DNA from 3 places in the Delftia sp. S65 genome. Region 3 is predicted to be linked to each of the others. Evidence: predicted binding sites of a transcription regulator. Region 3 holds the regulator's gene; each other region holds the start of a gene.
What was found. The regulator FNR, encoded in region 3, switches genes on or off when oxygen is low (the NO sensors DNR and NnrR bind a similar motif). The targets are predictions, from matches to a motif close to TTGATNNNNATCAA.
Positions count from the first base shown of each region.

Region 1: the regulator FNR is predicted to act here: its motif matches at 2,159-2,172, upstream of IAE24_RS29210 (bacteriohemerythrin).
Region 2: the regulator FNR is predicted to act here: its motif matches at 3,780-3,793, upstream of clpB (ATP-dependent chaperone ClpB).

Region 1 covers NZ_JACVUR010000072.1:9,830-17,084, reverse strand. Annotated here, with positions in the region: gene pobA (4-hydroxybenzoate 3-monooxygenase) at 1-13, shown strand, start outside; gene IAE24_RS29220 (2OG-Fe dioxygenase family protein) at 160-942, shown strand; gene IAE24_RS29215 (universal stress protein) at 1,042-1,479, shown strand; gene IAE24_RS29210 (bacteriohemerythrin) at 1,570-2,124, opposite strand; gene IAE24_RS29205 (Bug family tripartite tricarboxylate transporter substrate binding protein) at 2,235-3,218, opposite strand; gene IAE24_RS29200 (Zn-dependent hydrolase) at 3,473-4,765, opposite strand; gene IAE24_RS29195 (ATP-binding protein) at 4,832-7,255, opposite strand, start outside.
Region 2 covers NZ_JACVUR010000001.1:305,655-312,909, reverse strand. Annotated here, with positions in the region: gene dapA (4-hydroxy-tetrahydrodipicolinate synthase) at 1-379, opposite strand, end outside; gene IAE24_RS01320 (hypothetical protein) at 664-1,008, opposite strand; gene IAE24_RS01315 (hypothetical protein) at 1,017-1,271, opposite strand; gene IAE24_RS01310 (molybdenum cofactor biosynthesis protein MoaE) at 1,378-1,839, shown strand; gene IAE24_RS01305 (DMT family transporter) at 1,852-2,778, opposite strand; gene IAE24_RS01300 (AraC family transcriptional regulator) at 2,847-3,755, shown strand; gene clpB (ATP-dependent chaperone ClpB) at 3,889-6,501, shown strand; gene IAE24_RS01290 (hypothetical protein) at 6,532-6,885, shown strand; gene IAE24_RS01285 (coniferyl aldehyde dehydrogenase) at 7,016-7,255, shown strand, end outside.
Region 3 covers NZ_JACVUR010000012.1:109,015-116,269, reverse strand. Annotated here, with positions in the region: gene ccoP (cytochrome-c oxidase, cbb3-type subunit III) at 1-44, shown strand, start outside; gene ccoG (cytochrome c oxidase accessory protein CcoG) at 122-1,576, shown strand; gene IAE24_RS13135 (FixH family protein) at 1,634-1,948, shown strand; gene IAE24_RS13130 (hypothetical protein) at 2,128-2,415, shown strand; gene fnr (fumarate/nitrate reduction transcriptional regulator Fnr) at 2,497-3,216, opposite strand; gene hemN (oxygen-independent coproporphyrinogen III oxidase) at 3,379-4,761, shown strand; gene IAE24_RS13115 (sulfite exporter TauE/SafE family protein) at 4,767-5,483, shown strand; gene IAE24_RS13110 (HD-GYP domain-containing protein) at 5,553-6,899, shown strand; gene IAE24_RS13105 (bifunctional diguanylate cyclase/phosphodiesterase) at 6,896-7,255, shown strand, end outside.

The DNA of each region.
Region 1 (7,255 bases), on a different contig from region 3:
GCCGCTGGTGTGAGCCCAGGGCAATGGCGAGGGGCAGCGGGGGTAGCGCGGCGCCGGGGGCAGCGCCCGCATTGATGCGCGCCTGTCGCCACAGCATCGCGCAAATTTGCAGCCCGCCTCGCCCGGACGGGTGCGGGCGAGGAGTAAGCTTGTCGGGTTATGGCGCACATCACGTTTCCCCCTCCCTATATCGCCCCCCAGAATGCAGCGCAGTCGCTGCGCGACGCAGGCTATGCGGTGCTGCGCCCCGATGAATTCGCGGCCTGGGCAGGCGTGTCATTGACCGAGCTGCATGCGCTCGATGCCGACTGGGCCCAGCTGCCGCCCGATGCCTTTCTGAAGGACGGCGGGCGCTACCGGCGCCGCCGCCATTCCTGCTTCATCGCCGGGCAGGACGGGCTGCAGCAGGTGGAGCACCGCGCGCACTGGCAGCCGGTGGAATACAACGCCCTGCATGGCGGCATGCTGCGCATGTTCGATCCCATGCGCGACGCCACGGCGCAAAGCGCCACCTGGAGCCGGCTGCTGCTGGCGCTGGCCGGCCTGTCCGACCAGGTGTTCTGTGCCCAGGACAATGATGTGCAGCACGAGCGCTGGTTCATCGAGTCCCACCAGTTCCGCATCGACACCACGGACGGCATTGGCCGGCCCACGCCCGAAGGCGCGCACCGCGACGGCGTGGACCTGGTGGCCGTGATCCTGGTCGGGCGCGAGGGCGTGAAGGGCGGCGAGACGCGCATCTTCGAGGCCACGGGTCCCAGCGGCCAGCGCTTCACGCTGACCGAGCCCTGGTCGGTGATGCTGCTGGACGATGCCCGCATGATCCACGAGACCACGCCCATCCAGCCCGAGCAGCCGGGCGGCGTGCGCGATACCCTGGTGCTGACCTATCGCCGCCAGGGTTTCCAGGGCTCGGAGCTGACGCGTCGCCGCAAGGATTGATGCAGCTCAAGATGCTGGCGCATGATGGGCGCACACTTTGGTTCATCGACCCGGCCGCCCCCGATTGTTGACGGCGGCCAAGCACAAAGGAGAAAACGCATGTTCAAGCACATCCTGGTTCCCGTGGACGGCTCCAACAGCTCGATGCTGGCGGTTCACAAGGGCGTGGAGCTGGCCAAGGCCTTTGGCAGCACGCTGACGGCGGTCTACGTGGTGGACCCCTATCCGTTCACGGGCGTGGGCGCCGACTTCGCCTACGGCCAGTCGCAGTACCTGAGCGCGGCCACGGCCGAGGCCAACACCACGCTGGACGCCGTCAAGAAGATTACCGACGAGGCCGGCATCACCGCCACCACCGTGGTGGGCGAAGGCCATGCGGTGCACGAAGGCATCGTGCGCGTGCTCGAGAGCACGGGCGCCGACCTGATCATCATGGGCTCGCAAGGCCGCCGTGGCCTGGAAAAGCTGATGCTGGGCAGCGTGACCCAGCGCGTGCTGGGCGCCGTGCGCGTGCCGGTGCTGGTGGTGCGCGAGTAATCACCGGGCCGCTCGGCCCTTTGCCGGGTGAAACGTCAACGGCTCCCTCGGGAGCCGTTTTTGTTGGTGCGCTGCAGGGGGAGAGGGTGATCAGCGATTGAGCAGCCGTGCCAGCCAGCCCTTTTTCTTGCGCTGCAGTTCCAGCTCCTGCAGCACTTCGTTCTTGAGCCTTTCCTTCTCGGCGGCAGGACTGGACTCGCGCGCCATGCGCAGATAGGCCTTGGCCGAGTCCACGTAGCCGGTGTCTTCGTTGCGGATGTGGTTGAACAGCCAGCGCGAGAGCATGCCGTGCAGCTCGGCGGCCACGTCCTCGCCCGCATCGAAGCGGGTCTGCATCTCGATCACGCGGCGAGTGAACAGCTCGTGCACCTTCTTGTGCGGGCCGGCGAACATGTAGCCGGCGCTCTCGATCAGGCTTTCCTCGAACACGAAGTGCGAGACGGTGTAGTCGATCATCTCGCCGATGACATCGCCCAGGGCCTCGCGGTCGGGCGACGAGCGCAGCTCGTAGAGCTTGTTGATGTAATCGACGATGCGGCGGTGCTGCCGGTCGATTTCTGCAATCCCGGTGTCCAGCTCGGGGACCCAGACCAGCAATGCCATGACGTTCTCCAGGAATTCGGTGATTTCCAGAGAAGTATTCACGGGACTGTCACATAGCTCCTTGATGCAGATCAGGCTGATCTGCATCAATGAAATGCGGCGTTGGCCGTTGCAGGCGGTGCCGGGCATGCAGCCCTGGCACCGCAGGCATGTCACTCGATCTTGGCGCCCGAGGACTCGACGATCTGCTTGGACTGCTTGAAGTCGGCCTGGAACATCTTGTCGAAGTCGGCCACGCTCATGGACTGGGGTTCGGCGCCCTGGGTCTGGATGGCGTCACGCACTTCGGGCATGGCCAGCAGCTTGTTCACTTCGGCGTTGACCTTGGTCACGACGGCCGTGGGCGTGCCCTTGGGCATGAACAGGCCGTACCAGGTGCTCACGTCAAAGCCCTTGAGGCCCGATTCGGCCAGCGTGGGCGTGTCGGGCAGCGAGGACGAGCGCTTGGCCGAGGTCACGGCTATGGCGCGCAGCTTGCCGGCCTTGATCTGGCCGATGGCCGAGGGCACGGAGGACACCAGCAGGTCCACGTTGCCGGCCAGCGCGTCCATCAGGGCCGGGTTGGAGCCCTTGTAGGGCACGTGCACCAGCTGGATGCCTGCCGCCTTCTCCAGCAGCACGCCCGAGATGTGGATGCTGGTGCCATTGCCCGGCGAGCCGTAGGTCACCTTGCCCGGGTGCTGCTTGGCAGCGGCCACGATGTCGGCCAGGGTCTTGTAGGGCGAGTTCACGCTGGTGGCGATCACGATGGGCGTGTAGGCCACGTGGGCCACGGGCACCAGGTCCTTGACGGGGTTCCAGGGCAGGTTCTTGTAGAGGTAGGGGCCCAGGACCACGTTGTCCTTCTGGCCCATGACCATGTCGTAGCCCGTGGGCGCTGCCTTGGCGGCCTCGGTGATGCCGATGGTGCCGCCTGCGCCCGCGCGGTTGTCGGGCACCACGGTCCACTTGCTGACTTCGGTGAGCTTGTTGGACACCACGCGCGCGAGGATGTCGGTGCCGCCGCCGGGCGGGAAGGGCACGATCATGCGCACGGGCTTGTTCGGATAGTCGGCAGCCGCACCTTGGGCGGCTGCGGAAAAGCTCAGGCCCATGGCGGCGGCCACGGCGGTGCAGGTGATCAGTTGGCGGAACATGAAAGAAGAAACTCCAGGGTCTGATGGGGCGGTGCAACCCTCACGCAGCGGACCGGCAGTGCCGGGCCGCCCATGCGGTGGGTTGTCGATGATCGGGGAGGGTGGTTCCGCCATCTTGCATTGGGAAACCCGCTATTTGGGCGGATTTCCGCAATCTGTGCCACAGGGGCTTCCACCAAGGAGCAGCTTGTGCCTGCTCCAGAGGGAAGCGGGCTATTTTATGCCGCCTTGGTCCCTGGCCGCAGGCCAGGCGCTCAGGCCTGCGCCAACTGCCTGTCCAGCACGCGCACCGTCTCGTACAGCACGCGCGTGCCGTCCAGCAGCTGGGCGGGTTCTATCCACTCCTCGGGTGCGTGGCTGCGGCCGTTGAGGCAGGGGATGAAGATCATGCCCATGGGTCCGGTGGGCGCCATGTAGACGGCGTCATGGCCGGCGCCGCTGGGCATGCGCATGTGGGCGTAGCCCAGGTTTGTGCAGGCCTGCTCCACGCCCTGCATGACCAGGCCAGCGCAGTCCGTGGGCTGGGAGCGGCTCACGTCGGCCATCTCGGCACGCACGCGCAAGGCGGCCAGGCCGGGCAGGACTTCGGCCAGCAGTTCCTCGGGGAAGCGCTCCAGCACGCGGGCGTGGTCGCTGCGCACTTCCATCATCATCTCGACCAGGCCGGGCACGGCGTTGGAGGCATTGGGCGTGAGCGAGAGCCGGCCCACGGTGGCCACCACATAGTGGGGTTGGCCGCTGAGCGCAGCGGCCTTGCGGTTGGCCGCATCGATGATGCGCGCCGCGCCCACCAGCGCGTCCTGGCGGATGTCCATGGGCGTGGTGCCTGCGTGGTCGGCCTGGCCGCGCACGGTGAAGCTCACGCGGCGTATGCCCACGATGTTCGTCACCACGCCGATGGGCAGGCCGCGCTGCTCCAGCACCGGGCCCTGCTCTATGTGCAGTTCCACAAAGGCGGCCGTGCCGCCGGCGCTGCGCAGCGGGCGGTCCAGTGCCTCGGGCCGCGCGCCGATGCGGCGCATGCCTTCGGCCAGGGTTTCGCCTTGCGGGTTGCGGGCGGCCAGCATGGCGGCGTCCAGCTTGCCCGACAGCGCGCGGCTGCCTATGCAGGAGATGCCGTAGTCGCTGGGTTCTTCGGACAGGAAGTCGATCACCTCGAACGGGTGCTGCAGGGCGATGCCGTTTTCGTGCAGGCAGTGCGCGACCTCGATGCCGGCCAGCACGCCGATGATGCCGTCGAAGCGCCCGCCCATCATCACGGTGTCGCAGTGCGATCCGGTGGAGATGGGGGCGCGTTGCACCGGGCCTGGGGCAGCCGGCAGGCGGCCCACCAGGTTGCCGCCTTCATCCAGATGGACCTGCATGCCCGCTGCCTCGAACTGCCCGCGCAGCCAGGCACGGGCCTGGTCGAATTCAGGGGAGAAGGCGCGGCGGGTCCACGGTACGTCGGGCAGGGTGAAGGTGGACAGGGTCTCTACGCGGCGCCACAGGCGCTCGGCGTTGATGGGAGGAAGGTTGGGGGCGGAGGAAGCGGGCAGGGCGGTCATCGGTCTCGGTGGCGTCTGGGGCAGCTGGATCGGGCAGCCCGAATTCTCGCGCGAAAAAAGCAGTCCTCACGGCAGGGGGCGCAGGCCCGCCAGCAGACGCTCGAGCGTGTCGAAGCTCACGGGTTTGACCAGGTGGTGGTCCATGCCGGCTTCCCGCGATCGTCTCAGGTCCTCCTCCTGCCCCCAGCCCGTGAGCGCGATCAGCACGACCTGGTCGCGGCCGTGCTCTGCACGGATGCGGCGGGCGACCTCCAGGCCGTCCATGCCGGGCAGGCCGATGTCTAGCAGCACCACTTCGGGCCTGAACGCCGCGTGCATGGCCAGGGCGCCGGGGCCGTCGCGGGCAATCTCGACTTCGGCGCCCAGCAGCCTGAGCAGCATGGCCAGGGTGTCGGCGGCGTCGATGTTGTCATCGACCACCAGGATGCGGCCGAAGGCCGTTGCATCCTCGGGCTGGGCATGCGGTGCCTGTCCCGCCAGGGGCTGCGCCTGGGTGGGCAGGGGCAGGTGCAGCCTGAATTCGCTGCCCTGGCCCTTGCCTTCGCTGAGCGCCTGCACGCTGCCGCCATGCATCTCGACCAGGCTGCGCACCAGGGTCAGCCCGATGCCCAGGCCGCCCTGCCCACGGCGGCCGTTGCGGTCCGCCTGCATGAACAGATCGAACACCTTGCCCAGCAGGGCGGGCGGGATGCCGATGCCGTTGTCGCGTACCGAGACCACGGCCTGCGCGCCATCGGTCCAGGCGGACAGAACGATGTGGCCGCCGGAGTGCGAGTACTTGGCGGCATTGTTGAGCAGGTTGGAGACCATCTGCGCCAGCCGCATCGGGTCGGCCAGCAGCGACACGGGCGCGGCGGGCAGTTCCAGGCGCAACTGGTGGCCGCCTGCCTCCATGACCGCGCCGCTGGCCGCCACCACGCCTTGCAGCACATCGTTCAGGTCCACCAGTTCCTTGCGCAACTGGACCTTGCCGGTGGTGATGCGCGAGACCTCCAGCAAGTCGTCCACCATGCGGATCATGTGGTTGACCTGGCGCTCCAGCATCTCGTGGCTGTGGCGCACGCTGTCGTCCCCGCTGGCGGTGCGCTTGAGGATTTGCAGGCCGTGGCTGATGGGCGCCAGTGGATTGCGCAGCTCATGCGCCAGCGTGGCCAGGAACTCGTCCTTGCGTCGGTCGGCTTCCTTGAGGTGGTACTCGGCCTGTTTGAGTTCGGTGATGTCCTGGATGACGGAGCAGGTGCCTATGAGCTGGCCGTCGTCATCGCGCAGCGGCGCGCAGCTGACGCGCATCCACCATTCGCGGCCATCGTCGTCGGTGTGCAGCATCTCCAGCCCGGGCATGACCACTTCGCCGCGCAGCGCGCGCTTGCCGGGCCAGTTCTCGGGGGCAATGGGCTGGCCCTTGTCATCCCATCCCTTCCAGCGCGGCATGCGGTCCGCCAGGGTGGAAGGAATGGCGCGCGGCACGAAGCGGTCCATGAGCGCATTGCTCAATACCATGGTGCCGCTCATGTCGGAGACGCCCACGCCCGCAGGCATCTGGTCGATGATGGCGCGCAGCTTTTTCTCGTTGGCCTGCACGGCGACGTGGACCTGTTCGCGCACACGCACCAGCTGCAGCAGCGATGCGATGCGCGCCAGCAGTTCGCGCGCCGAAAAGGGCTTGACCAGGTAGTCGTCCGCGCCCGCGCGCAGGCCTTCGACCTGGGCCTCCTGGCCGGCCCGCGCGGACAGCATGATGACGGGAATGGCGCGCGTGGTCTCGTCACTGCGCAGCGCATGCAGCAGCTCGAAGCCGTCGAGCACGGGCATCATCACGTCGGCCAGCACCAGGTCGGGCCGCTGGCGGTGGATGCTGGCCAGCGCGGCGCGGCCATCGCCCACGATCTCCACTTCATACAGCGGCTCCAGCAACTGGCCGATGTAGCTGCGCATGTCGGCGTTGTCATCGGCGCAGACGATGCGGGCACGCGGGGGCAGGGCACCACCGTGCATGTCTCGCTGCATGTCCCGCTGCATGGGCCTGGCTTCGTCGCTGGTAGCCGGGGCAGGCTCGCCGGGCAGCCAGCGCAGGGCCTCATCCACCTGCGGGTGCGATGCAGGCGGGCGCGCGGGCCGGTGCTCGGCCGGAAGATGCGCATGCCCCCTGGGCAGGCGCACGGTGAAGCGGCTGCCTTCGCCCTCCGTGCTGCTGACCGTGACGGTGCCGCCATGCAGCCGCGCCAGCTCCTGCACCATGGCCAGGCCGATGCCCGTGCCCTCGTGCGTGCGGGCCGGCTTGCCGGGAATGCGGTGAAAACGCTGGAAGAGATGGGGCAGGTGCTGGGGCGCAATGCCCGATCCGGTGTCGGTGACGGACAGCTCCACGGCACCACAGGCCCCCCCCGCGCCGTGCGCATCGGGCACATCGCGCAGCGCCACTGCGATTTCGCCTTGCAGCGTGAACTTGAAGGCGTTGGACAACAGGTTGAGCACGATTTTTTCGTACAT
Region 2 (7,255 bases), on a different contig from region 3:
GCCCCGCCTGCGACGGGCGTATGTAATGCGGCGCGGGCACCAGAATGCCGGCCAGCGGCAGGGCGTTCAGTGCCTGAACGCGGGCCAGCGCATGCCCCAGGTGGCAGTCGGAAACTCCCATGACCACGGGCATGCCCTGGGCCGCTGAGAGGATGGTGGACAGGGCGGCATCGTGCTCCGCTTCGCTCAGCACGGCGGCCTCGGCGGTTGAGCCGCAGGCCACGTAGCCGGCGATGCCGCTGGCGTTGTAGTGCTGCACCAGGGCGCGCAGCGCCCCGTGGTCCACCGCCGCCTCATCTCCAGGAAGAAAGGGCGTGACCAGCGGAAGCCACAGCCCCTGGAATCGGGCTTGCGGCGAGGTGGTGGAAGGCAAAGACATGGAAGATCCCTTCGGGTGATTCAAACAATGAACGACCGGACGCAGCCACCGGCCAGACCGAGGGCGGAAAGGCAGGCGCCTGAAGGGATGCGGGAAGGGAAGATGGAGGCTGCCGGGCCGGTTCCGTCGCTCATCTGGACGGAACCTCAGCTCCGGTCAGACGAGCTGGGGTTTGCAGGCTTTGCCCAGGCACAGGCGCACGGCATCACCGTGGCATGTGGGGAAGGCAAAGTTTGCAGGCATGGCGCGCAGTGTAGCGCGCCTGAGCGCCTGGGTGGTGGCCTTCAGGCTGCGCCTTCGGCGCCGGTAGGGGGTGATGCATCGGGCAGCAGCGGTGCCTGCCACTCCAGCAGCTCGGCCAGACGCTGCACGATCCAGCGCGCCTCGCCAGGGCTGACGATGGAGCCCTCGGCCGCCAGGCCCGCGTGCATGCCCAGCAGCACGCCTTGCTCCGAGGAATTGCCGGAGTGATAGAGCGTCTGCGCCTGCTCGACCAGGTGGCTGGCCAGGTCCTCGCACAGTTCATAACGTCCGACCACGTCTGCAATCGATGCCTTGAGCCGGCCGTGCCGGTCGGCATACAGGGCGGCAAAGCTCGGCGGCGGCTGTATCTGGCTGGTCTCGTCCATGGCGCGCCTCAATCGGGTTCGAACAGGCGCTCGAAGCGTGCAAGGTCCTCGGCCAGCTCGCAGCTCACGAGCTGGCCCATCTTGCCGTCGGCCAGGCGGTGGGCTGCGAACAGCGTGGCCTTGCCGCGAAAGTTGTAGTCGGGCAGATGGATGATGGTGTAGGGATGGGACACGAACAGCTGATGCTCGTAGACCACGCGCTGCTCGTTGCGCGGCGACGGGTAGAGCGTGTATTCGGGGGTAGTGATCGTGAGTGTGGCCATGCATGGCCCGCTGCAGCAAAAGGCCGGCGGCGGGGGAGGGCAATGCTACCGCGTTCGCCAGTCCCTGGTGCGCCCTGGTGCGCCGCCGCCCTGCGACAATGCGGGCATGCAAGCAGCCCGTGTATCCATCCAGACCGAGGATTTCGACGTATCGGCCGAACTCGCCGCCCTGCGCGGCGGCGACGCGCGAGTGGGCGCGGTCTGCAGCTTCATCGGCACGGTGCGTGACCGCAACGAGGGCGCCGCCGTGGCCAGCATGGAGCTGGAGCACTACCCGGGCATGACCGAGAAATCGATCGAGGCCATCATCGACGAGGCGGTCCAGCGCTTCGGCATCCATGGCGCGCGCGTCATCCACCGCATCGGTCTGCTGCAGCCCCTGGACCAGATCGTGCTCGTGGCCGTCACCGCCTCGCACCGGGGCATGGCTTTTCAGGCCTGCGAATACATCATGGACTACCTCAAGTCGCTGGCGCCTTTCTGGAAGAAGGAGCAAACGCCCGAGGGCGCGCGCTGGGTGGATGCGCGCGTCAGCGACGAAGAGGCGCTGGCGCGCTGGCGCCAGTGAGGTGGCGGGCCTTCAGGCCTTGAGCGCGGCGCCCCGCAACCATTGCGGCGGGCGGAACACCAGCAGGTTTCCGAACATCACCAGCAGCAGCCCGCCAACGGCCAGCGGCGTCCACACATAACCCTCGAACAGGGCCGAGATGCTGAGCGCAACAATGGGGAACAGCACCGTCGCATAGGCCGCCTTCTCCGGGCCCAGCCGGCCCACCAGGGTCAGGTAGGCCGTGAACGCAATCACCGAGCCTGGAATGGCCAGGTACAGCCAGGAGCCCACATAGGTCCAGCTGGCATCGAAGCGCCAGGGCAGGCCTGCCACCAGCGCATAGCCGGTCAGCAGCAGCGTGCCGGCCAGCATGCCCCAGGCATTGGTCTGTGCGGGCCGCCAGCCCATGGACTGCAGCGAGGCAGACAGCATGTTCCCGCAGGAAAAGCACAGCGTGCCCAGCACCGCCCAGGCCAGGCCAGGCAGGCTGGCATGCCGGCCTGCGCGCAGCTCGGGCCAGAACAGCGCCACCAGGCCTGCAAGGCCGAAGAGGCTGCCGGCCAGCACATGGGGCGCCAGCCTGCGGCCATGGATGATGCGCGCCAGCAGCGCGTTCCAGAGATTGGCGCTGGAGAACACCACGGCGGCCAGGCCGCTGGCCAGCGTCTCGCTGGCATGCATGAAGCACACGAAGTTGAAGCTGAACAGGCACAGGCCTTGCGCCAGCACGCGCGGCAGCGCCGGGCCGCGGGGCACGCGCAGCTGCCGCGACCACGCCAGCCAGGCGAACATCAGCACGGCGGCCAGCGCAAAGCGGTAGGCAATGGACAGCTCCACGGGCACGGCGCCCAGCTGCAGCTTCAGGGCGATCCAGGTCGAACCCCAGATCAGCACGACCAGGGCATAGAGGGTGGCAGTCATGGCCGGTGATGATCGCGCCGCAGGCTGGGCGGGCATGGCAGATTCCTGCGGTTTGATGGCCTGGCGCCATGCGTCGGTATGGCTGCGGGACCACAATCGCTGCCATGACGCCCACGCCGCTGCCCGAGCTGCCCTCCAGCCACCTGTGCCAGGTGCTGTCACGCTCCAAGGCCCGGCTGCAGCGGCGCGTGCGCCTGAGCGAAGGGGTGGAGCTGGCCGTCTGGGCCAATGTGGACGACGAGGTGCGCTACTGCCAGCCCGGTCACCACACGCTGTCGGTCTACCTGGCCGGGGGCGAGGGCTCGCAGCTCAAGGCGCGGCCCGAGGCCATGGGGGCGCCGGGGCGCATCTGCATCTTCACGCCAGAGGACGAATCGCACTGGCTGGTGCGCTCGCCCGTGCAGTTCCTGCACCTGTATGTGTCCGACCTGGCCTGGGCGGGGCGCGTGGTCCGCATGCTGGATGCCGAGCCCCGCTCGCGCACCTTGCGTGCGCAGATCTACGGGGATGATCAGGCCTTCCACGCTGGTGCCCGTGCGCTGATGCAGCTGGACTGGCAGGACCCGCAGCAGCAACTGGCGGCCGATGCCATTGGTCAGCAACTGGTGGATCGGCTGGTGCTGCAGTCCGCCACGCCGCGCCAGCTGCAGGCGCTGCAGCGGCCGCTGGGCGGGCTTTCTGCGGCCATGCGGCGCAGGGTGCTGGCCCATGTCGAGGCGCATCTGCATGACTCCAAGGCCGTGTCGCTGCCGGCACTGGCGAGACAGGCCTGCCTCTCCGAATTCCATTTCGCACGCATGTTCCGCCAGAGCATGGGCTGCACGGTGCACGAATGGGTGCTGCAGCAGCGCCTGGCCCGGGCACGGCGTGCCCTGTCTGCGCGCAACGTGCCGCCGCTGGCCGAGCTGGCGCTGGATTGCGGCTTTTCCAGCGCCAGCCACCTGGTGCGCAGCTTCCGGGCGCATTTGGGCGTTACGCCTACGCAGTTCTCGATCTTTCAGCGCAATGCTTGAGAAGGATGGCCGGCCTCGCCGGCCTTGATCTGGCGCAAGCGTCTGTCCTTGCGGGCCGGGCATGGCTTGAAATTTGCCCTGCCGGTATCAGATAAATCGCAATGACCCTGTTTCAGGAGCGAAAAGAAACACCATGCGAATCGACAAACTGACAACCAAGTTCCAGGAAGCCCTGGCCGACGCGCAAACGCTGGCCCTGGGCGGTGACCAATCCAATATCGAACCCCTGCACCTGCTCGTGGCGCTGCTGCGCCAGGACGATGGTCCGCGCTCGCTCTTGCAGCGCGCCGGCGCCAACGTGGGCCAGCTGCAGGCCGCGGCCGAGAAGGCCCTGGCCGATCTGCCGCGCGTGCAGCACCAGGACCAGGTGCAGGTCGGCTCCGAGCTGGGCCGGCTGCTGCAGGCGACCGAGAAGGAAGCCCTCAAGCGCGGCGACCAGTTCATTGCCAGCGAGCTGTTCCTGCTGGCGCTGACCGACAGCAGCGGCTCTTCCACGCGCGCAGGCCAACTGCTCAAGGAAAGCGGCGTGACGCGCTCCAGCCTGGAGTCGGCCATCAACGCCGTGCGCGGCGGCCAGACCATGGACAGCGCCGAAGGCGAAGGCCAGCGCGAGGCCCTCAAGAAATACACCATGGACCTGACCGAGCGCGCGCGCATCGGCAAGCTCGATCCGGTGATCGGCCGCGACGACGAAATCCGCCGCTCCATCCAGGTGCTGCAGCGCCGCAGCAAGAACAACCCCGTGCTGATCGGCGAGCCTGGCGTGGGCAAGACCGCCATTGTCGAGGGCCTGGCCCAGCGCATCGTGGCCGGCGAGGTGCCCGAAAGCCTCAAGAACAAGCGCGTGCTGTCGCTGGACATGGCGGGCCTGCTGGCCGGCGCCAAATACCGTGGCGACTTCGAGGAACGCCTGAAGTCCGTGCTCAAGGAAGTGGCCCAGGAAGAGGGCCGCATCATCCTGTTCATCGACGAGATCCACACCATGGTCGGTGCCGGCAAGGCCGATGGCGCCATGGACGCGGGCAACATGCTCAAGCCGGCCCTGGCGCGCGGCGAGCTGCACTGCATCGGCGCGACCACGCTCGATGAATACCGCAAGTACATCGAAAAGGATGCGGCGCTGGAGCGGCGCTTCCAGAAGGTGCTGGTCGAAGAGCCTTCCGTGGAGGACACCATCGCCATCCTGCGTGGTCTGCAGGTGCGCTACGAGGCCCACCATGGCGTGGACATCACCGACCCGGCCATCGTGGCTGCGGCCGAGTTGAGCCATCGCTACATCACCGACCGCTTCCTGCCCGACAAGGCCATCGACCTGATCGACGAGGCGGCGGCCAAGATCAAGATCGAGATCGATTCCAAGCCCGAGGTCATGGACAAGCTCGAGCGCCGCATGATCCAGCTCAAGATCGAGCGCGAGGCCATGAAGAAGGAAAAGGACGAGGCCTCGCAAAAGCGCCTGCAGCTGATCGAGGAGGAACTCGGCAGCCTGGAGCGCGAGTACGCCGACCTGGAAGAGGTCTGGAAGAGCGAGAAGGCCAGCGCCCAGGGCTCCGAGCAGATCCGCAAGGAGATCGACCAGATCCGCATCCAGATCGAGGAGCTCAAGCGCAAGGGCGACTTCAACAAGGTGGCCGAGCTGCAGTACGGCAAGCTGCCCTCGCTGGAAAAGCAGCTCAACGAAGCCCAGGCCAACGAGCAGGGGCAGGGCGGCGCGCCCGCCCACAGGCTGCTGCGCACCCATGTCGGCGCCGAGGAAATTGCCGAAGTGGTCAGCCGTGCCACGGGCATTCCCGTGGCCAAGATGATGCAGGGCGAGAAGGACAAGCTGCTGCGCATGGAAGACCGGCTGCATGACCGCGTCGTCGGCCAGGACGAGGCCATCTCGGCCGTGGCCAATGCCATTCGCCGCTCGCGCTCGGGCCTGTCCGATCCCAACCGGCCCACGGGCTCCTTCCTGTTCCTGGGCCCCACGGGCGTGGGTAAGACCGAGCTGTGCAAGGCGCTGGCCGGCTTCCTGTTCGACAGCGAGGACCATCTGGTGCGCATCGACATGAGCGAGTTCATGGAAAAGCATTCCGTGGCCCGCCTGATCGGCGCGCCGCCCGGCTACGTGGGCTACGAGGAAGGCGGCTACCTGACCGAGGCCGTGCGCCGCAAGCCCTACAGCGTGCTGCTGCTCGACGAGGTGGAAAAGGCCCATCCCGACGTGTTCAACGTGCTGCTGCAGGTACTGGACGATGGCCGCCTGACCGATGGCCAGGGCCGCACCGTGGACTTCAAGAACACGGTCATCGTGATGACGAGCAACATAGGCTCTTTGCTGATCCAGGCCATGGTCGGCGAGGATTACGATGATGTGAAAGATGCGGTCTGGGGGGAACTCAAGAACCATTTCCGACCCGAATTCCTCAACCGCATCGACGAAACCGTGGTCTTCCACGCGCTCGACGCGAAGAATATCGAGTCGATCGCAAGGATTCAGCTCAAGCTGCTGGAGCGTCGTTTGGAGAAAATGGACCTTGCGCTGCAGGTGTCCGACCAGGCACTGGCCGAACTGGCCAAGGTGGGCTTCGATCCCGTTTTCGGGGCCCGGCCGCTCAAGCGCGCGATACAGCAGCGGATCGAGAATCCGCTGTCGAAACTGCTGCTCGAAGGGCGCTTCCCGCCCAAGAGCACGATTGCGGTACATGTGGACCCGGTACTGGAGCCGGGCGTATTCCGGTTCGATGCGGCAGACCCCGCCTGACGCACCGGGCCAGCCAAGAAAGGCTTTGCTTTGAACGATTTTGTCGCCACCCTGACCCGCTGGGCCGTTCGCATCCTGCTGATGCTTGTGGGCCTGGTCTTCTTTGTCAGCCTGCTGACCGCCGCGGCGCTGCTGGCCCTGGTCTGGGCCGTGAGGGCGCTGTGGGCCAGGCTCACCGGCCAGCCGGTGATGCCCTGGGCCATGCGCATGAGCCCGCGGGCGGGCTGGCAGACCGTGTACCGCTCCGGCTCCGAGTGGATGGCACAGCGTCCGCAGCGCGCCTATGGCGCTGCCGAGGGCGGTGGCCGCCGCGCCGGTGCCGGCGTACTGCCGGGTGCGGGCGAGGTGACCGACGTTCAGCCCCGTGAAGTGCGCGAGCCCTGAAGCGTCTTGCTGCAGCCTTTACGCGGCCTGCGCATCTTCGTGCCCAAGCCGCGTCTGGCGGCCCGTATAGTCTGAAACCCTCGGGAGCCCGTGCAAGGCTCCCTTTTTTTTCCTGCCGCTGCATGCCAACATGTGCCGCGACGCATCCTTGGAATGCGGCGCATGCAAGTGTCTTCTTACCATTGAGCCTATGACCCAGCTGGATCTCCACCGCGTCTTCGACCTTCAGTACCAGGCCAGCCGGGCGCAGGTGGACGTGCCCCTGCTGGTACGCCGCGAACGCCTGCTGCGCATGCAAAAGCTGCTGGACGAGCACGGCCCCGTGCTGGCTGCCGCCGTGCAGGCCGACTTCGGCATGCGCTCGCCACGG
Region 3 (7,255 bases):
ATGTCTGGGGCATGTCGCACAAAGACGGCGCAGTCCGTCAGTAAGCACGGGGGCGGCGCTGCGGCGCCGCCTTTTTGCGTTTTGAGTTTTCAGATATTTCAAAAAAACAAAGGAACCCACCATGAAGCCCGAGAGCGGGGATGACACCGGGAAGCCTCCCCGCAAAGTCATTCCGATCACGCCGGCCACGCCTGATCCGGGCGAGCTGGTGTCGATGTTCGAGTCGGAAAAGAAGGTCTACCCGCGCTCCATCAGCGGTGTCTTCGCACGCTGGCGATGGGCCCTGGTGTTTCTTACCCAACTGGTTTTCTACGGCCTGCCCTGGCTGGAGTGGGGCCAGCGCCAGATGGTGCTGTTCGACCTCGGAACGCGGCGCTTCTATCTCTTCGGGCTGGTGCTGTACCCGCAGGACTTCATCTACCTGGCGGGCCTGCTGATCATCTCGGCGCTGGCATTGTTCCTGTTCACGGCCGTGGCCGGGCGCCTGTGGTGCGGCTTCTCGTGCCCGCAGACGGTCTACACCGAGATCTTCATGTGGGTGGAGCGCAAGGTCGAAGGCGACCGCAGCGCGCGCATGCGGCTGGACAAGAACGGCTGGACCTTCGAGAAGGCCTGGAAGAAGTCGCTCAAGCAGTTGCTGTGGATCGCCATTGCGCTGTGGACCGGCTTCACCTTCGTGGGCTACTTCGTGCCCATCCGCGAGCTGGGCGGCGAGCTGCTGGCGCTGCAGGGCAGCTGGCAGATGTTCTGGGTGCTGTTCTACAGCTTTGCCACCTATGGCAACGCGGGCTACATGCGCGAGCAGGTCTGCAAGTACATGTGCCCCTATGCGCGCTTTCAGAGCGCCATGTTCGACCGGGACACCATGATCGTCAGCTACGACACGGGCCGGGGCGAGCCGCGTGCACCGCGCACCAAGAAGGTGGACTACAAGGCCCAGGGCCTGGGCGACTGCATCGACTGCAAGATGTGCGTGCAGGTCTGCCCCGTGGGCATCGACATCCGCAACGGCCTGCAATACGAATGCATTGGCTGCGGCCTGTGCATAGACGCCTGCAATTCCATCATGGACAAGATGGAGTACCCGCGCGGCCTGATCCGCCTGACCACGCAGAACGCCATGGCCGGCCTGTGGCGGCGTGCCCAGGTGTTGCGCCGCATCTTCCGTCCGCGCGTGCTGATCTACTCGGCCGTGCTGATCGGCTTGAGCGTGGCCATGATCGTGAGCCTGGCGTTGCGCCAGTCGGTCAAGGTGGACGTGATCCGCGACCGCGCCTCGCTGTCGCGCATCGTGGCGGGCGGCAAGCTGGAGAATGTCTACCGCCTGCAGATCATGAATGCCACCGAGCAGGCCCAGCGCTACCGCATCAGCGCCCATGGCCTCGATGGGCTGGAGCTGGCGTCCGAGCAGGAAGTCGAGGTCGGCCCGGCCGAGACGCGCGGCATTGCGGCGCGACTGCAGATTCCCTACGGTTCGGCCGAGCCGGGCTCGCACACCGTATTCTTCGATATCGATGCCGTGCATTCAGGCGCGGGACGCGCGTCCGAAAAGGCCGTCTTCCTGGTGCCCCGGTGATGTTCCTGGCAGGCGCGGCACGGTCCGCGCCTGCCGCCTGAAAGAAAGAGGTTTCCCATGTCTTCCAGTCCCGCAGTTTCCGCGCCCGCGCAGGCTCCCTCGCACCCCGACGCCGGCAAGCCCTGGTGGAGGTTCGGCCATGTCTGGCTGGTGGTGGCCGGCCCGGCGGCCGTGGTGGTCGCTGCCGTGATCACGGCCATCATCGCCATCAATGGCGCCGATCCCGTGATCGACCCCGACTACTACCGCAACGGCATCACGATCAACGAGCGTGCCGATGGCGTGCGCGAAGTGCCCAAGAGCATGGCGCCCGCCGTCACCGGCCGCAACCATGCGGCTACGCCCGCGCACGATCACCCCACGGACCGCTGATCGCCGTGCACCCCTGCAAGAGGCCGCAGTCGCGGCCTTTTTGCATGGCGGATCGCATCTCCGGCATGCGCGACGGGTGAGGGTTTCCTACAGGCGTGCAGGGCGCTGCGGGGCTTGGCGCCATGCGTTGGCGCGGCGCACAATGAAGGCGACCCCTCGACAGCACAAGGAGATCGCTGATGTTGGCCCAACGCTGGATGTGGATTGCCTGGCCTGCCTTTCTGGCAGCCGCCGTGATGGAGATGCTGGTTTTTGCCTTTGTGGACCCGCTGGAGCTGCATTGGCTCGGCGACCTGGGCTGGTCGCGCCAGGGCATCTACACGCTGGCCTTCTTCGCCTTCTGGGGCGTGACCATGCTCTCCAGCCTGATGACCACCATGCTGGGCTGCTCGGCCCGCGATCTCAATGACGGCGTGGTCTCCGAGCCCGACCCGGACCTGGCCATGCAGGGGCTGGGGCGGGACTGAGCGAGAGCCCGCCGCAATGAACAAGGCCCGCTGTCGCGGGCCTTGTTCATTGGCGGATGAATGCTTGCCGCCCTTGCAGCCTCACTGGCACTGCTGGCTGTTGACGATGCGCTTGAGCGCCTCCGTGTCCAGGATGCGCAGATGGCGCTGGCGCACCTCGATGATGTTGTCGTCCGCGAACTTGGAGAAGGTGCGGCTCACCGTCTCCAGCTTCAGGCCCAGGTAGCTGCCGATTTCCTCGCGCGTCATGCGCAGCACCAGTTCGGACTTGGAAAAGCCCCGTGCATGCAGGCGCTGCACGAGGTTGAGCACGAAGGCGGCCAGGCGCTCTTCGGCGCGCATGCTGCCCAGCAGCAGCATCACGCCGTGCTCGCGCACGATCTCGCGGCTCATGACCTTGTGCACATGGTTTTGCAGGGCCGTGACCTCGCGCGACAGGTCTTCCAGCTTGTCGAAGGGCATGACGCAGACTTCGGCGTCTTCCAGCGCGACGGCATCGCAGGTGTGGTGGTCGTTGACGATGCCGTCCAGGCCGATGATCTCGCCGGCCATCTGAAAGCCTGTGACCTGGTCGCGTCCGTCCTCGGTGGCCACGCAGGTCTTGAAGAAGCCGGTGCGGATGGCGTACAGCGAGGTGAATGTCTCGCCGTTGCGAAACAGCAGGCCTCCGCGCTTGACCTTGCGGCGCGTGGCCACGATGTCGTCGATGCGCTGCATCTGCTCGGCATCCAGGCCCATGGGCATGCACAGTTCGCGCAGGTTGCAGTTGGAGCAGGAGGCTTTGATGGTCTGAAGGTTCATGGAGTGATAAACATCAGCGGCACACAGCGTGCCGGCGGTGACCTCGTGGATTGCGATGAGTTGGATCAAATTGTCGCAGCAGTCCCTCAAACAACTCTTGATATGAGTCAAGGACATGACCGATGTGCTGCGGCACAGTCGAGGTATTAGAGGAAAAAACCCATGACCGCTGTCACCCCAGAGCTGCTGCGTCGCTTTGACGTACCGGGGCCCCGATACACCTCGTTCCCTACCGCCGACCGCTTTGTCGAGGCCTTTGGTGCAGAGGACTATATCCTGGCGCTGCAACAACGCAAATCGAGTACCGCAGCGCGTGCCATGCCTTTGTCGCTGTATGTGCACGTGCCCTTTTGCGAGTCGCTTTGCTATTACTGCGCCTGCAACAAGATCGTGACGCGCCACCACGATCGCGCCGCCGTCTACCTGGACTACCTGGCGCGCGAGATGGCCTTGCACACGGCCCATTGCGGCAAGGGCCAGACCGTCAGCCAGCTGCACCTGGGCGGCGGCACGCCCACCTTCTTCTCCGACGACGAGCTGCGCACGCTGATGGGCCTGTTGCGCGAGCATTTCAAGCTGGAGCCGGGTGGCGAGTACTCCATCGAGGTCGATCCGCGCACCGTCAGCGTCGAGCGCCTGGCCGTGCTCAAGGAGCTGGGCTTCAATCGCCTGAGCTTCGGCGTGCAGGACTTCGACGAGCAGGTGCAGATCGCCGTGCACCGCGTGCAGCCGGCCGAGCAGGTGTTCGAGCTGGTGGCGGCCGCGCGGCAGCTGGGCTTTGCCTCCATCAACGTGGACCTGATCTACGGCCTGCCCAAGCAGACGCCCGAATCCTTCGAGCGCACGCTGGCCCAGGTCAACGCGCTGCGGCCCGACCGCATCGCGCTCTATGCCTATGCCCACCTGCCCGAGCGCTTCAAGCCGCAGCGGCGCATTGCGGCCGAGGATCTGCCCCAGGGGGCCGACAAGCTGGCCATGCTGTCGCGTTCCATCGCCGCGTTCATGGACGGTGGCTATGTCTATGTGGGCATGGACCACTTCGCCCTGCCGGAGGACTCGCTGGCCGTGGCCAAGCGCCAGGGCCGGCTGCACCGCAACTTCCAGGGCTACAGCACCCAGCCCGACTGCGACCTGATTGCGCTGGGCGTTTCGGCCATCGGCAAGGTGGGTGCCAGCTACAGCCAGAACGCCAAGACGCTGGAGGAGTACTACGACGCCATCGACGCCAGCCACCTGCCCGTGGTGCGGGGCCTGGCGCTGTCGCGCGACGACCTGGTGCGCCGCGCCGTCATCATGGCCATCATGTGCCAGGGCGCCGTGCTGTTCGAGCCCATGGAGCAGGCCTGGCTGCTGGGCTTTCGCGAGTACTTCGCGCCCGAGATGGCGGCCCTGGAGGACCTGCAGGCCAAGGGCCTGGTGCAGATCAGCGACGAGGGCTTCCAGGTCACTCCCATGGGCTGGTACTTCGTGCGCGGCGTGGCCATGCTGTTTGACCGATATCTGCAGGCGGACAAGAACCGGGCGCGGTTTTCGAGGATCATCTAGGCCCCATGCTGTTGTCGCTGCTCTGGACCGCTTTGATCATGGGGCTCGTCGGCGGGCCCCATTGCCTTGCCATGTGCGCTGCGCCCTGCGGCGTGGTCACGGGCGGGGCGGGGCAGGGCGGCGGCTCGCAGGTGGTGGCCGTGCATGGATTGCAAAGCCGACTGTGGCTGCGCACGGCGCTGTTCCACGGCGGCCGTCTGGCCGGTTATGCCAGCCTGGGCGCTGCCTCGGCCCTGGCCATGGAGAGCCTGTCCTGGCTCACCAGCCAGACCACGGCGCTGCAGCCGTTCTGGATGCTGACCCATGTCGCCGTGATGGCCTGGGGCCTGGCCATGATGGTGCAGGCCCGCCAGCCCGCCTGGCTGGAGTCAGCCGGCCGCGCCGCCTGGCGGCGCGTGCAGCCCTGGGTGTCGGCGCCGGGCGGCACGCTGGCGGCAGGCTATGCCTGGGCGCTCATGCCTTGCGGACTGCTGTATTCGGCCGTGCTGGTCGCCGCGCTCAGCGGCGGCCCGCTGCAGGGCGCGCTGGCCATGGCGGCCTTTGGCGTGGGCAGCGGCCTGTGGCTGGTGGCCGGCCCCTGGCTGTGGCGGCTGGGCCGGCAGCGCCTGAACGGCCTGCGCGCCGAATGGGGCACGCGCCTGGCCGGCCTGATGCTGGTGGGCGTGGCCGTCTGGGCGCTGTGGATGGACCTGATCTACAAGCCCAGCCTCTGGTGCCGTTGAGCAACAGCTGAGGCCAGACTTGGCACCTGGGGTCGCGGATTGGCTGCGAGGCCCTCAGAACTGGAGATAATGCCCGAATCATCGGCTTACATATTGCCGATTCCTTCAGCCTCGGGGCCGTTGCCGCGCGTGAACCATTCCGTCCTCATCGATATCCGAGACCTCCGTCCGGGCATGTTTGTCCAGCTCGATGTTGGGTGGCTGAACCATCCCTTTCCGGTCAGCAGCTTCAAGATCACCTCCAGCGCACAGATCCAGACCCTGAAATCCCTGGGCCTGGAGGTGGTGCGCTGTGTCCCGCACAAAAGCGACACCTGGCCCGCCGAGGTGCGCACCCCGCCGCCGCAGGAGCTGCCGCCCGTCGTGGTGGCCCCCGAGCCTGCACCCACCGAACCTGCTCCAGCACCGCTGCTGCTGTCCGTGCCCGACTGGCGCGGCCGGCTGGAGGATTGCAATGCGCGCTTTCAGAAGGTGGAGCGCGGCTATGTGGCCATAGAGACCACCATTGCCAGCGCGCCCGAGCAGGCGCGCATGCCCACCGAGGCCCTGGTCGATGGCTGCCTGGCCGAACTGGCGGGCCCGCAGGACGTGGCCATTCACCTGCTGTCCGATGGCGTGGGCAGCAGCCAGAGCGTGCATGCCGTCAACGTGACCGTGCTCAGCCTGCTGCTGGGCCGGGCCCTGGGCCTGCAGGAATCGCTGCTGCGCGACCTGGGCCTGGCGGCGCTGCTGCATGACGCGGGCAAGCCCGTGGCCGGTGTCGAAGGCATGCACGGCCTGGCCCTGGAGCCTTCCGTGCCCGACGCCCTGCGCGAGCGCTACGAGCGCCATGTGGGCGAATCCGTGGCCATTGCCATGCGCATGGGCCTGTCGGCCCAGGTCACCACGGCCATCGCCCAGCACCATGAATGGGCCGACGGCACGGGGTTCCCGCTGAGCCTGGTGGCCGAAGACATGGAACTCACGGGCCAGATCCTGGCCCTGGTCAACAGCTACGATCGCCTGTGCAATCCTGGCGATGCACAGACGCCGCATACGCCGCACGAGGCCCTGTCCATGCTGTTCAGTCGGCTGCGCGACAAGTTCGCCGCGCCCGTGCTCAATGGCTTCATCCGCATGATGGGTGTGTTCCCCCCGGGCTCGGTGGTGGAGCTGACCGACGGGCGCCATGCCATGGTCATGTCCGTGAATGCATCACGCCCGCTCAAGCCCTCGGTGATGGTGCACGATGCCGGCGTGCCGGCCGCGCAGGCGCCCGTGCTGGCGCTGGAGCTGTTTCCCGAGCTGGGCATACGCCGGGGAGTGGCGCCCGCGCAGCTGCCGCGCGATGCGCTGGACTACCTGTCGCCGCGTCGGCGTGTCTGCTATTACTTTGAACGGGCGGTGGAGTTGGATCCACCGAAGGTGGCGTCTTGAACAAGCAAGCGCTCAACCGCGCCTGGCCCCGCCTGCTGGATGCACTGCAGGAGGCCCTGTGGCTGATCGATGCGCGCACCCTGAAGGTGCTGCGCGCCAACGCCGCCAGCGAATCCGTCACCGGCTATGAGGCCGATGCGGCCCCGGGCCTGCCCGTGCAGGTGCTTGCCGCCACGCCGCAGCAGCAGGCTTTCTGGAGCGATCCCTTCAACTGGCAGGCCGGAGCCCAGTTCATTGCCGAGGTGCGCCGCGCCGATGGCCAGCTGGCGCCCGTGGAGATGCGCGTGCGCGCGCTCGACGGCGAGGTGCTGCTGGTCAGCATGCTGGACCGGCGCGAGCAGGCCTTGCACGAGGCC